DNA from 4 places in the Desulfosporomusa polytropa genome. Region 1 is predicted to be linked to each of the others. Evidence: riboswitches for the same ligand, from Rfam matches in the RefSeq annotation. Region 1 holds a riboswitch; each other region holds the start of a gene.
The links. A riboswitch is a leader RNA that binds a small molecule or an ion and turns the genes downstream of it on or off. The one in region 1 is predicted to bind S-adenosylmethionine.
Positions count from the first base shown of each region.

Region 2: linked by a shared signal. The riboswitch ahead of ACZ449_RS22630 (methionine ABC transporter ATP-binding protein) and the one ahead of ACZ449_RS27650 (trans-sulfuration enzyme family protein) in region 1 are both predicted to bind S-adenosylmethionine.
Region 3: linked by a shared signal. The riboswitch ahead of ACZ449_RS13175 (MetQ/NlpA family ABC transporter substrate-binding protein) and the one ahead of ACZ449_RS27650 (trans-sulfuration enzyme family protein) in region 1 are both predicted to bind S-adenosylmethionine.
Region 4: linked by a shared signal. The riboswitch ahead of metK (methionine adenosyltransferase) and the one ahead of ACZ449_RS27650 (trans-sulfuration enzyme family protein) in region 1 are both predicted to bind S-adenosylmethionine.

Region 1 is NZ_AP042400.1:5,500,280-5,503,845, forward strand. Features, by position in the region: gene ACZ449_RS27640 (DUF2292 domain-containing protein) at 1-136, shown strand, start outside; gene ACZ449_RS27645 (TatD family nuclease-associated radical SAM protein) at 165-782, shown strand; gene ACZ449_RS27650 (trans-sulfuration enzyme family protein) at 825-1,970, opposite strand; SAM riboswitch class I at 2,052-2,150, opposite strand; gene hydE ([FeFe] hydrogenase H-cluster radical SAM maturase HydE) at 2,373-3,428, shown strand; gene ACZ449_RS27660 (DUF2292 domain-containing protein) at 3,443-3,566, shown strand, end outside.
Region 2 is NZ_AP042400.1:4,465,021-4,468,586, forward strand. Features, by position in the region: rRNA gene ACZ449_RS22620 (23S ribosomal RNA) at 1-418, shown strand, start outside; rRNA gene rrf (5S ribosomal RNA) at 640-756, shown strand; SAM riboswitch class I at 1,125-1,249, shown strand; gene ACZ449_RS22630 (methionine ABC transporter ATP-binding protein) at 1,332-2,387, shown strand; gene ACZ449_RS22635 (methionine ABC transporter permease) at 2,356-3,009, shown strand; gene ACZ449_RS22640 (pyridoxal phosphate-dependent aminotransferase) at 3,028-3,566, shown strand, end outside.
Region 3 is NZ_AP042400.1:2,397,350-2,400,915, forward strand. Features, by position in the region: gene hisZ (ATP phosphoribosyltransferase regulatory subunit) at 1-1,105, opposite strand, end outside; gene ACZ449_RS13170 (YerC/YecD family TrpR-related protein) at 1,125-1,421, opposite strand; SAM riboswitch class I at 1,613-1,716, shown strand; gene ACZ449_RS13175 (MetQ/NlpA family ABC transporter substrate-binding protein) at 1,831-2,652, shown strand; gene ACZ449_RS13180 (TetR/AcrR family transcriptional regulator) at 2,732-3,322, opposite strand; gene ACZ449_RS13185 (DUF456 domain-containing protein) at 3,337-3,566, opposite strand, start outside.
Region 4 is NZ_AP042400.1:1,597,068-1,600,633, forward strand. Features, by position in the region: gene gmk (guanylate kinase) at 1-247, shown strand, start outside; gene rpoZ (DNA-directed RNA polymerase subunit omega) at 272-478, shown strand; gene coaBC (bifunctional phosphopantothenoylcysteine decarboxylase/phosphopantothenate--cysteine ligase CoaBC) at 488-1,690, shown strand; SAM riboswitch class I at 1,744-1,852, shown strand; gene metK (methionine adenosyltransferase) at 1,919-3,109, shown strand; gene ACZ449_RS09290 (heavy-metal-associated domain-containing protein) at 3,182-3,409, shown strand; gene ACZ449_RS09295 (hypothetical protein) at 3,424-3,552, shown strand.

The sequences.
Region 1 (3,566 bases):
AATTCTTGCTCAGCTTCAAGGGCTGATGTATGGCCAATTGATTATCCGGATTGAAGACGGCAAGGTAGAACAGATTGAGAAAACGGAAAAACGGCGGATTAATGAACAGGAAGGAGTATACGGGGACGGGATATGATTTCCTACGGCTAAAAAAGGGGAAGGGTATGGTAATGACGATTACTTACGAGCTTGGAAATGCACTTTATCTTAATATAACTAACCGTTGTACCAACAATTGCTCGTTTTGCGTAAGAAACAGTCAGGATGGACTGTCGCAGGGCGTTAATTTATGGCTAAAAAGGGAGCCTACCGTTGAGGAAGTTGTGACAGATATTCAAAAATGGGATATTGATAAATACCAGGAGTTTGTTTTTTGTGGATATGGGGAGCCGATGATGCGTACCTATGACATCATTGAGATATGTAAGCGGCTCAAAACGGCGCATGGTCTGCCAATTCGTATAAATACAAATGGACACGCCAATTTGATCTGCGGCAGGGATATTACGCCGCAACTAACAGGATTAGTGGACGCTATCTCCATAAGTATGAATGCCAAAAACCGCAAAGAATATCAGCAAATATGTCTATCGCAATATGGTGAAAAGGCCTATGATGCTATGCTGGATTTTGCCGCTAAGTGTAGAAGCCATATTCCCAGAGTAGGGTTATCAATTGTTGACATTATGCCGAAAGAGGACATTCAGGTTTGTCGGAAAATTGCCGAAAAAATTGGTGTTGCTTTTAAAGTCAGGCATTTTGTTAATGCTGATAATAAATAAACTGAGTCAGAGAGCAGTCTCTGACTCAGTTTATTTCCCTGATTACTCTTTCAGCGCCTGTGCTAAATCGGCAATGATGTCTTCGACATCTTCAATACCGACTGACAAGCGCAGCAGACAGTCACTGATGCCCAGATGTTCGCGGATAGTAGCCGGGATGTCAGCATGGGTTTGCAGCGTTGGAAAGGTAATTAGCGATTCGACACCGCCCAAGCTCTCGGCAAATTGGAGAACCTTTACTTTGCGTAATACTTGTGCAGGCAGGCTGGGATGGTCTACAACAAAGGATAACATGCCGCCATAACCAGATGCTTGAGATTCTTGAATTTCTTTGCCTGGGTGGTCTGGAAGGCCGGGATAATAGACCTTGGTGACGTTCGGGTGAACAGAAAGCCATTTGGCAACAACCAAGGCATTTTCTTCCTGTTGGCGTAATCGAAGCGCAAGCGTTTTAAGGCCGCGTAGGAGCAGCCAGCTGTCCTGCGGTCCGAGGATGGCGCCAGTGGCATTTTGAATAAAACCAATTCTTTCACAGAGGGCGGGATCGCCGGCAACGACCAAGCCACAGACCACATCATTGTGTCCAGATAAATATTTACTGCCACTGTGGATGACAATATCAGCGCCAAGCGTCAGGGGACGCTGCAGGTAGGGCGATAAAAAGGTATTATCAACAATGACATGAATGGGCTGGGCATTATTGGCGCGAGCGATAGACGTTATCGCCCTGATATCAGCAATTTTCATCAGGGGGTTGGTAGGTGTCTCAAGCAAGATGGCTTTGGTTGATGACTGAAGTGCTTGGCGCACTTGGTGAAGATCACTAGTATCAACGAAAGTGGCAGACAGACCAAATTGGGCAAATAGTTTATCTATAATGCGGTACGTACCGCCATAGCAATCTTCGGTAATGATTAAATGATCGCCAGGACGGTACAACATAAGAATGGCTGTAATGCCTGCCATGCCTGAGGCAAAAGCAAAGCCGGCATGGCCTTCTTCAAGAGTTGCCAGGGCTTCTTCGACTGCTTTGCGCGTGGGGTTTTGGCTGCGGGAATAGTCATAGCCGGTGCTGTGGCCAAGTTCAGGGTGACGGAAGGTGGCTGTCTGATAAATCGGGGTGCTGATGGCACCGGTAGTTTTATCGGTGACTAGTCCTGCCTGGGCAATCTTGGTAGAAATTTTCATAAACTATCATCTCCTATATTGATAAAGGTAAAAACAAAAAAAACGACTCTTCCGCAAGAAGAGTCGCCTATATACGCAAATAACTCATCTTCCGGATTGCTCCGCTGGATTTAGCACCTTGCATAGAATGCCGGTTGCCGGGTGTCATAGGGCCAGTCCCTCGACCACTCTTGATAAGTTTAGTATTCTGTTGTGAATTTATTGATTTTTATTTTGACATAGTTGAAGCTGATTTGTCAATAGAATTTCTAAAAGTATTACATATATTTTTTATCCAGATGGAAAGCATAACTTTCCCTGGATTGAACGACTGAGTCTTTTCTTATTGACGATAGTAAAGAAACCAGATATGATGATTTACAAGAAATAATTTATACGAGAATTAGGGAGGAGGCAGTGTCTGTGAATGATCGTAGCGATATTCAGGCGTTAATTGATAAAGCGGAAACAACCCATGACCTTACGAAAGATGAACTTGTTATTTTGTTGAAAGATCGTCAATATGAAGCAGAGGTGTTTGCCGCCGCCGACAGGGTACGACAAAAGTATGTGGGCGATGAAGTTCATTTGCGTGGTCTTATTGAATTTTCCAACAGATGCAAGCAAAATTGCTTGTATTGTGGTCTGCGGCGTGATAACAGTAAGGTTAAGCGTTATCGGTTGGAGGAGGACACCATTATCGATTTTGCTGTTAAAGCCAAATCATACGGTTATCGCACAGTGGTGTTGCAGTCAGGTGAAGATGAATGGTTTGATGTCGATAAAATAACGTATATAGTAAAAAAAATCAAAGAACTTGGTTTGGCCATTACGCTTAGTGTTGGTGAGAAATCAAAGGAAGTTTATCAAGCTTACCGCGATGCGGGCGCTGACCGGTATCTGCTAAGAATCGAGACAACAGACAAAGAATTATATGAAAAATTAGATCCTGGTATGAGCTGGGATAACCGGATAAGATGCCTGTACGATTTAAAAGAACTAGGTTTTGAGCTTGGTTCAGGCTGTCTTGTAGGTATACCTGGCCAGACTATAGAATCACTGGCCGATGATATTCTTTTTTTCAAGGAAATTGATGCTGACATGATTGGGGTAGGGCCATTTATTCCCAATCCTGATACGCCCTTAGCTGATGAAGCTGGTGGTACGTTTGAATTAAGTACCAAGGTTATGGCGCTGATTCGTCTCTTGTTGCCTGATATTAACATTCCGGCGACAACGGCGATGGAATCCTTAAACCCCGAGGGGCGGGTGCTGGCGCTGCAGCGGGGGGCTAATGTAGTCATGCCTAACGTCACAGAAGGAGAATATCGTCAATTGTATCTTCTTTATCCGGGGAAAATATGTATTAACGACACGCCAGCCCATTGCCGTTCGTGTATTACCGGTAAAATTACGGGTATTGGCCGGAAAGTTTCGGAGACTCATGGTTTCCGTGCTAAACGTGCCAAACAGTTATAGAGGGGATTGTACGAATGAGTAAAGGTATTACAGAGGAAGTGCTTGCTCTAATTGAACAGGCTGTGAAGGATATAAACTTTGGCTCGGTTACTTTGGTGCTTCAGGACTCGCGAATCATTCAAATGGAAAAGCTAGAGA
Region 2 (3,566 bases), 1.0 Mb from region 1:
CGACGGGGAGGTTTGGCACCTCGATGTCGGCTCATCACATCCTGGGGCTGAAGTAGGTCCCAAGGGTTGGGCTGTTCGCCCATTAAAGTGGTACGTGAGCTGGGTTCAGAACGTCGTGAGACAGTTCGGTCCCTATCCATCGCGGGCGTAAGAGACTTGAAGGGAACTGCTCCTAGTACGAGAGGACCGGAGTGGACGAACCAATGGTGTACCAGTTATTCCGCCAGGAGTAGAGCTGGGTAGCTACGTTCGGAAAGGATAAACGCTGAAAGCATCTAAGCGTGAAACCAGCCTTAAGATGAGGTCTGTCATTCGAAAGAAGTAAGGCCCCTTGCAGATTACAAGGTAGATAGGCCAGATGTGGAAGTGGAGTAATCCATGCAGCTGACTGGTACTAATAGGCCGAGGACTTGACTTAAAACCTCGTTTGCATGAAGTGCAAACATCAATGAATCCTAATACGCAGTCTTTCTTCTGTGAAGTTTTCAGGGAATACAATGTATTGCCTTAGACTGTTCAGAACGTGACATATGCTAGGCGGAGTGAGGACGTACCCGGAGTCGTACTGGAAAGTACGTCGGAGGGAACGCCCGGAGCGACAACGACGCAGATGGTGCGTTATCAACAGCCGTAACTATATCCAGTGACGATAGCTGTGGGGCTCCACCTGTTCCCATACCGAACACAGTAGTTAAGCCCACAAACGCCGAAGGTACTTGGTTGGAAACGGCCTGGGAGATTAGGAAGTTGCTGGTTAATTTTAAAACACCTACTATATATGTAGGTGTTTTTTTATTGCCTTAAAGTTTAGAACGTTCAGAGTGCCCCAGGTGCTAGGCGGAGCGAGGACGTCGCCGTAGTCGTACTGGAAGTACGTCGGAGGGGACGCCCGCAGTGACAACGAAGCAGATGGGGTGCTATGGACGTTCGTAGTAGCCGAAGGTACTTGGTTGGATTGGCCTGGGAGATTAGGAAGTTGCTGGTTGATTGAAACACCTACTATTTGGTAGGTGTTTTTTGTTGTCGCAAAGTTTAGATTGTTGCAAGCATAACAACTTTACAATTTTTCCTTGACAGCATTTAGACCTTGTGCTAATATAACTCCAAGAACTGAATACAGTGATTTTTCATCAAGAGTTGGCTGAGGGACTGGCCCTATGAAGCCGCGGCAACCATCGCATATACGCATTTGTATAGGCGAAACGGTGCCAATTCCTGCAGAAGCCCGTAAGGGCCTGGCAGATGAAGAATAGCATAGTTAGTTAATTATGTCTCTTCTTCTGTGAAGAGGCTTTTTTATTTTCAGGAAGTAAAGGAGGAACCATATAAATATGATTATGTTAACTGAATTACAGAAGGTATATCAGGGAGAATCAGGCCCTGTAAATGCACTTGATAATGTGTCTCTTGAAATAGAGCAGGGTGAAATTTTTGGTATTATTGGTAAAAGCGGTGCCGGGAAAAGCACGCTGATTCGTTGTATTAATCTGCTGGAACGCCCTACTGCTGGCCGGGTATTGGTTGATGGTCAAGATATGATCACCTTATCTGAGGGCGAGTTACGAGAAGCTCGTAAACGTATGGGGATGATTTTTCAGCACTTTAATCTACTTTCGGCACGCACTGTACTTGAAAATGTAGCTTTTCCATTGGAATTAGCTGGTATCAACCGGGCTGAACGAGAAAAAAAAGTAGAACCTTTATTAGAATTAGTTGGCCTGACAGACAAGCGAGATGTTTATCCAGCCCAACTTAGTGGTGGGCAGAAGCAGCGGGTAGGTATTGCCAGGGCATTAGCTAGTGAGCCTAAGGTGCTCTTATGTGATGAGGCAACCTCGGCGCTTGATCCGCAGACTACAGAATCCATTTTGGCGCTGTTGAAAGATATAAATAAAAAACTAGGTCTGACTATTGTTCTAATAACTCATGAGATGCATGTTATTAAAGCGATTTGTGACAAAGTTGCCGTTATTGAAGGGGGACAGTTGGTTGAAATCGGTAAAGTATTTGATGTGTTTACTAATCCACAATCAGCAACCGCGCAGGATTTTATTAAAGCAGTAGTAAATAACAAAGTCCCAGATACATTAGCAAAGCTGTTGTCAGAAGCGCCAATAGTTGGTGGAAATCTTGTTATGAGGTTATCTTTTTTCGGGGAAGCGACCAATGAACCATTTATAGCTGGACTTATTCGCCGGTTTGCTGTAGATGTAAATATTATATCAGGCAATATTGATCATTTGCAGGATATTCCTTATGGTACGCTCTTGATTGAGCTATCAGGGAAGGACGAAGATATCCAAAATGCACTACGTTATATGCAGGATCTAGATTTGAGAACAGAGGTGATTGGTTATGTCGCAAGACATGCTCATGTTGCTGGTTGAGGGACTAGGAGAAACATTTTACATGGTGGCTGTTTCCTCGCTGGTATCAGCGCTTTTTGGAATTCCCTTAGGGGTTGTCCTGGTGGTAACAGGCAAAGGTCATATTAAGGAAAATCTTATATTTAATCAGACATTGGGAGCCATAGTGAATGCTGCCAGATCAACGCCTTTTATTATTCTGATGGTAGCTATTATTCCTTTTACCCGGATTATTGTGGGTACATCTATCGGCACAAATGCTGCCATTGTGCCACTTAGTATTGCGGCTATTCCATTTCTCGCCCGGGTTGTTGAGTCAGCAATTAAAGAAGTGGATGCAGGCTTAATTGAGGCTGCACAGTCGATGGGAGCATCAACTGGCCAGATTATTTTGAAGGTGCTTATTCCAGAATCTATGCCGTCTATAGTGCTAGGATTTACGCTGACGGTGATTAGTCTAATTGGTTATTCTGCCATGGCAGGTGCTATCGGTGGCGGTGGATTGGGTGATTTGGCTATCCGCTATGGCTACCAGCGCTTTCGTGCTGATGTTATGTTGGCTACAGTAGTAATTCTTATTGCCATGGTTCAAATCGTGCAGTCAAGCGGTGATTACTTTGCTCACAGACTTAACAAACGGTAATTAGGAGGTAGCGTATTAATGAATAAAATTACCCAGGATAGTGAAGAAGGTTATGCGTCAGCTAAAGCCAGACAATTTACGGAATCGGTTATTCGGGAGATGAGTCGGATTGCAGCCACTCATAATGCGATAAATTTGGCGCAGGGATATCCGGATTTTCCAGCGCCGGAAGCTATCAAGCAGGCTGCTGTCAGAGCAGTCATGGAGGATCACAATCAATATGCGATAACCTGGGGTACGAAAGGCTTGCGTGATGCCATTGCTACCAAGGTAAAGCGCGACTATGGAGTAGTCATTGATCCCGAGCGTCAACTCACAGTTTGTTGTGGCGCGACAGAAGGCATGATTGCTACATTGCTGGCAACTATTAATCCGGGCGATGAGGTTATCATATTTGAACCCTTTTACGAGAATTATGGGGCAGATGTTATTCTCTGCGGTGCAGTTCCTAAGTATGTTAGCTTACAGCCGCCGACGTTCAATTTTAGTCGTGAGGAATTAATCGCTGCATTTTCGGATAAAACCAGGGCGATCATTATTAATACACCCAATAATCC
Region 3 (3,566 bases), 2.5 Mb from region 1:
CCAGTTCTGTTCGACGGCCTGCTTTGCGATACTGCTTGGCCGCTTCAATAGCCTCAGACAGTTTCCCCTCGGCCCAAGCAATGTATATATCTTTACCGCGAACACTAACGTCAATGCCTTGACGCTCTAGTGCCAGCAGCATTCGTTCGATTCCCAGGGCAAAACCTGTGGCTGGATTGGCAACACCGAAAGAAGCCAACATGGTATCATAACGACCACCGCCGCATAGGGGAAAGCCCAAACCTGGTGTATAGCCCTCAAAGACCATACCAGTATAATAATCAAAATCGCGAATGATGCCCAAGTCAAAGTTGACATACCGGTCAACGCCATAGCCTGCTAAAAGCTTATGAATGTCAGCCAGATTATCAAGTGCAGAGCGGCTTCGTTCGTTAGCAACAAGTCGGTAAGCAGTATTAAGCATATCCTCTCGCCCATGTAAGAGGGGAATTTGTTGCAATAGTTCCCTGGCTGCCTGACTAATACCGCTTTGGGCCAAAACCTCACCCAATCCCACCAAATCACGGGTAACCATAGCATATTTTACTTTTTGCTGCTCCTGCGGACTTAAGCCACTCTCGTCCATAAGGCCGTTAATGAAAGCAACTTGGCCTAAACCAATCTGAAAATTGGTTAAACCGGCCTCCAGCATGGCTTCAACCGCCAATGCGATAATCTCCGCATCAGCTGCTGGCCCCGGGGCTCCTAAAAGTTCAATCCCTGCCTGGTAAAATTCACACTGTCGTCCAGCTTGCGCTTGCTCATGCCGAAATACATTAGTAAGATAAAATAATCTGAGCGGCAGCGGCCTTTCTTTAAATCTTGTCGCAGCTACCCGCGCAATGGGTGTTGTCATATCAGGACGCAGCGCTAACGTACGATTATTCTTATCAAAAAATTTAAACACATGCTCCTGGATAGCGTTGCCTGTACCTAGTGTTATAGTTTCCATATATTCAAAAGTTGGCGTCACCACTTCATCATAACCCCAACAGGAAAACAGCTCAGCAAGAGCTCCTTCCACAATGCGTTTTTGTTTTGCTTCTCGCGGCAGCAGATCACGTGTTCCATAAGGAATTTGCGGCACAAAATTATTCCTGTTCATTGTGTACACTCCATTCTAATCAGCTGTTATCTACTTTATCCAACACCATTTTATAGCCATCGGCACCATAATACAGACAACGCTTAACTCTGCTGATTGTTGCTGTACTCGCACCGGTTGCAGCAACAATATCATCATAAATAACGCCTGCTTTTAACAGTCGCGCCACTTCCAGCCGCTGAGCCATAGCTTTAAGTTCCCCAATTGTGCATACGTCTTCAAAAAATTGATAACATTCCTCCTCACTGTTTAGCGATAAAATCCCTCTAAACAACTGATCGGTAAGCCTATCTTTTAATTTAGGATTTGCAGGCATAACTACTAGCCTCCCTATAAGTACTTGCTATTTTTATATTTATTCGCTATTTTCCCGGATTTTCCTTCTTTAATACTTTCCATCTTTATTTAATTAAAACGTCTTTTGTAAAATTCCCGTTTTTTTACACCACTTTTTCTGTTGACAGTCTTTCGTAGTCATGTTAATATAAAATTCATAAAATTAAATATTGTTCATCAAGAGCTGGCTGAGGGAATGGCCCAATGACGCCGCGGCAACCATCGTATTTGCGAACGGTGCCAATTCCACAGGATTACCTCCTGGCAGATGAAGAACTGGACAACAAGCCTCTTCGGACTGCCGAAGAGGCTTACTACTTTTCACGAAAGGAGGATCATCTAGTCATTATTATTAGAGATTAGAGATAAGTATTAGGAGGAATTATTCTATGAAAAAGTTTACCCTGTTAGTAATGATTGCATTATTAGCCTTTTCTACCTTTATCGCTGGTTGTGGCAGCAAGAGCACCCCTGCTCCGTCAGCCGCAGATAAGAAAACCATTAAAGTTGGCGCAACTGCCGTACCGCATGCTGAAATTCTCAATGTTGTCAAACCACTGCTTGAAAAAGAAGGCATCAACCTGGTTATTGTCGAGATGAGCGACTATGTCCGTCCCAACATGGCTGTGGCTGAAAAAGAACTAGACGCTAACTTCTTCCAGCACATCCCCTATCTGACCAAATTCAGCGCTGAACGCAAGCTTGATCTGACCTACACCGCTGCCGTACATATTGAACCGATGGGTATCTACTCCAAGAAAGTCAAGAACCTGAATGACCTGCAAACCGGTGCAGCAATCGGCATCCCCAATGATCCCACCAACGGCGGCCGTGCACTAGCCCTGCTAGCCAAAGCCGGCATTATTAAACTCAAAGATGGTGCAGGTGTTACTGCTACTATTAGCGATATCACCGATAATCCCAAAAATGTAAAAATCCGCGAGCTTGAAGCTGCGCAACTACCTCGTTCACTTGATGATCTTACTTTAGCCGTCATTAATACTAACTATGCACTAGAAGCTAAGCTTGTCCCCAGTAAAGATGCTCTGTTTATTGAACAAAAGGACTCTCCCTATGTTAATATCCTTACTGTCCGCAAAGGCGATGAAAACCGTCCTGAAATCCAAAAATTAACTAAAGCCTTAACATCTGAAGAAGTTAAGAAGTTTATTAATGAAAAATATCAAGGTGCCATTGTACCAGCATTTTAATTCTTTCAAAAGAGGCTATGTACGATCTAAGCAAGCAGGGCTGTGGATAACTTATTATAAGTTTTTCCACAGCCCTTTTTTAGCGCGCAACAACGCCATAAAGGAAGACATCAGCAATACCGTTAGCTGCCTTATCAAGGGAGTCACTGTTATCCTCAACAAAACCCTGGAATACTGTCATAACAATGACGCTGAATAAACCATGAGCAGCTTTATGTATATCACAATTACGGATACTTCCCTGCTCAATACCTTCTTGTAAGATAGTTTGTAATATCCCGATGGTATGAATAAATATTTCGCGATACTTTTCACGCTGGGCAGCAGTAAAACTTGACGGTTCTTCATGGCCTAAGCCTCGCATCTCGTGCATAAGCACTCGCCACAAGTCACCATTAGCAATATAAAATTCTAAAAATACCTTAATAGCCTTTGTTACTTTGTTTAACGGAGTCTCAGTAAGCGCTGCTATTTGTCCAAGTTCGATTTCAAAATTAGCACTGCGTTCCTTTATAAGGGTATAAAAGAGTTGTTCTTTATTGACAAAATACTTATATACTGTGCCCTTACCGGTGTCAGCCAGAGCAATAATTTCATCAACTGTGGCACGGTGATACCCTTTGCGGGAGAAAACAGTATAGGCAGCATCCAATATTTTCTGACGTTTCATCGTACTTCCTCCAATCACCCGGACCACGTTAACTGAGAGATAATAAACGCTACCATCCCTATGGCTATAGCTAGTTTAAAGATTAGCCCTAATGCCTGGCCAATAACAATACTTTTGGCTACTCTGGCTGCTTTTTCTCTGTTTCCGGTAGCCACATACTCTGCTACATAGCCGGCGGCAAAAGATCCGCCGAGCGCCCCAGCAATGGAACCCAGTCCAGGCATGAACCCTGTACCGATTATTC
Region 4 (3,566 bases), 1.7 Mb from region 1:
TAACAGGATTTACAAACGTGGTACTGATAGCATTGATGTCATCAAAAAACGCCTACAATGTGCTAGTGGTGAGCTCTCTTTGGCACAGAACTATCACTATATTGTAATGAATGATCAAGTAGCGGCAGCTGTCCAAAAAGTGGAGATCATTATTGCCGCTGAAAAACTAAGGGCAGAACGCAACACCGCATTAATTGATAATCTCTATAGTGCTGGTTGTGTTGGCAATGAGGTCTCAACACTATAATAATAATAAGTTAGGGGAAACGCTATGATAAATCCGTCGCTAGATTCTTTGGTAAAAAAGGTTGACAGTAAATACACATTGGTAGTATTAGCCGCTAAACGGGCGCGTGAAATTATGGATGGACAGCAGCCGCTTATTGAATGCAAATCCAACAAACCAGTGACAATTGCGCTAGAAGAAGTTGCTCGAGGGAAAATCACCTATGAACGCACTAAAACTGGTATTAAATAGGAGTCAATGATGTCTTTAGGTCAAAACATTGTTATGGGAGTTAGTGGTGGAATCGCAGCCTACAAGGCAGTTGAGGTTGTCAGCCGTTTGAAAAGAGCGGGTTGTAACGTCAACGTTATCATGACCAAAGCGGCCACAGAGTTTGTCACACCGTTAACTTTTCGTGAACTTAGCGGTAATCCGGTAGTAACTGATATGTGGGAAGAGCCCAAAACTTGGAACGTGCAGCACATTGCCTTAGCTAACTGGGCGGATGTGTTTCTTGTTGTACCTGCTACCGCCAATATTATTGGGAAAATAGCCAATGGTATTGCTGATGATATGCTTACCACTACCATTATGGCTACAAAAGCCCCAATAATAGTAGCACCGGCTATGAATACCAATATGTATCTCAACCCGGTTACTCAGCAGAACTTAACCAAATTGGCAGGGTTAGGTTATCATATTATAGAACCTGCTGTCGGCTTATTGGCATGTGGTGTTGAGGGACCAGGCCGTTTACCAGAACCGTTAGTAATCGTCGATAAAGTTATTGCTTTGTTGCAAAACTGCCGAGATTTGCAAGGCAAACGTATATTGATTACAGCGGCCGGTACGCGTGAGGCCATTGACCCTGTCAGATATATTGGTAACCGTTCGAGCGGTAAGATGGGATACGCTCTTGCCGGGGTAGCAGCTAGACGGGGCGCTGAAGTCATACTTGTTTCTGGTCCATCAAGCCTACCAACTCCACTGGGGGTAACTATTAAACGAGTAGAAACAGCGGCTCAAATGCAGGCTGCTGTTCTTGACGAATTTGATACTGTCGATATTGTAATCAAAGCTGCAGCTGTTGCAGATTACCGACCTGAAATGGTAGCTGAACAAAAAATCAAGAAGACAGGGGATACCTTAACCATTAATCTCGTTAGAAATCCAGATATTTTATTTGAGTTGGGGCAAAAGAAAAAACAGCAATTATTAATTGGCTTTGCTGCTGAAACCGAAGACCTTATGACTCACGCCCAGGAGAAATTAACCAAGAAAAATCTTGACATGATTGTTGCTAATGATGTGACCCTCCCTGGAGCTGGTTTCAATATTGATACCAACATTGTAAAAATTATACATAAAAACGGTGATATAGAAGAACTACCGCAGCTTAGCAAACAGCAAATAGCAGAAATTCTTATAGACAAAATTGACAAAATGCTGACAAAATCTACTTGATTTTTTTTTATATTTAGTTTAAAATTTCTTTGATGTGACAATTGCATATACTATACTCATCAAGAGTTGGTGGAGGGACTGGCCCGATGAAACCGCGGCAACCATTTAGCATATTTATGCTAAAAACGGTGCCAATTCCGGCGGTAAACCGCGAGATGGGAGTGAAAAATCACACCTCCCTTTGTGGGAGTTTCTTTTTTTAGTAACTAGTTAGGAGGGATTATATTTATGGCAACAAAACGTGTGCTGTTTACATCAGAGTCTGTAACTGAAGGCCATCCGGATAAGATTGCTGACCAAATTTCCGACAGTGTGCTTGACGCTATTATAGCTCAAGATCCTGAGGCCCGAGTAGCCTGTGAAACATTAGTTACTACTGGTATTGTACATGTAGTAGGTGAGATCAGCACTAAGTGCTATGTTGACATTCCCAAAATTGTGCGTGAAACTATTAAAAGTATTGGTTACACGCGTGCCAAGTATGGTTTTGATGGCGAAACCTGCGGTGTCTTACTATCTATTGACGAACAATCGGTTGATATTGCTTTGGGTGTAGACAAGGCGCTTGAAGCCAAGCAGGGTGACATGGATGCCATTGATGCTATTGGCGCCGGTGACCAAGGCATGATGTTCGGTTACGCTACTAACGAAACCCCGGAATTTATGCCGTTGCCAATCGCCTTAGCACATAAAATGGCACGTCGATTGTCCGAAGTTCGTAAAAATGGCGATCTGAGTTATCTGCGCCCAGATGGTAAAACTCAGGTCACTGTTGAATATGAAGATGGCAAACCGGTACGGGTTGATACCATCGTAATTTCAACTCAGCATAGTCCTGACGTTGATCGGGAAACTATTGAAAAAGACCTTATAGCTAACGTAATAAATCCCATAGTTCCCCAAGAGCTATTAGATGCCAAAACCAAATACTATATTAACCCAACCGGTCGATTTGTCGTGGGTGGCCCGCAAGGCGATTCAGGCTTAACCGGACGTAAAATAATAGTTGATACCTATGGCGGTATGGCTCGGCATGGCGGCGGTGCTTTTTCCGGTAAAGATCCCACAAAAGTTGACCGGTCTGGTGCTTATGCGGCCCGCTATGTTGCTAAAAATGTAGTTGCTGCAGGACTAGCCGACAAATGCGAAATTCAATTGGCCTATGCCATTGGCATCGCTCGTCCAGTATCTGTTATGGTGGAAACTTTTGGGACTGGTAAAATTCCAGAAGATAAAATTGTTGCACTTATCAACAAGCATTTTGACTTACGACCTGCGGGTATAATTAAGTCGCTTGATCTTAGACGTCCTCTTTATCGTCAGACTGCTGCCTATGGCCACTTTGGTCGTACTGATGTAGATTTGCCTTGGGAACACATTGATAAAGCCGAACTTCTTCGCAAAGAGGCCAATATCTAAACTTATTAATTAATGGTCAATGGTAATACTAATATTGCTGGACATTCAATTCAGTTTAAAGGAGGTATTTCATTGGCTGCTCAAAAAAATATTACAGAATCTGTTTACCACGTTGGCGGTCTTAAAGGTGACCACTGCCGGGATCGTATTGAACATACGTTATCCCACCTTTATGGTGTTTCCTCAGTTAAGGTGGACATGGCTTCCCAGCAAGTTGTGGTTAGCCACGATGAAACTGTAAATTCTAGCGGATATATTGAAGAGACATTACAATCACTTGGCTATTCAGTTCAAGAATAGGAGTAAGTAACCAAATGAAACTTCATTTTTCTCCGCTAAGAAGACGCCGGATTAAACGTTTTTTTAAACGTTTGCCGATGGACACCGGGCTTGATTGGGAAATGGCCGCTCATTACCAGGAAAAACCGGTAGCAGGTATTTGATAGTTAAAAGCGAA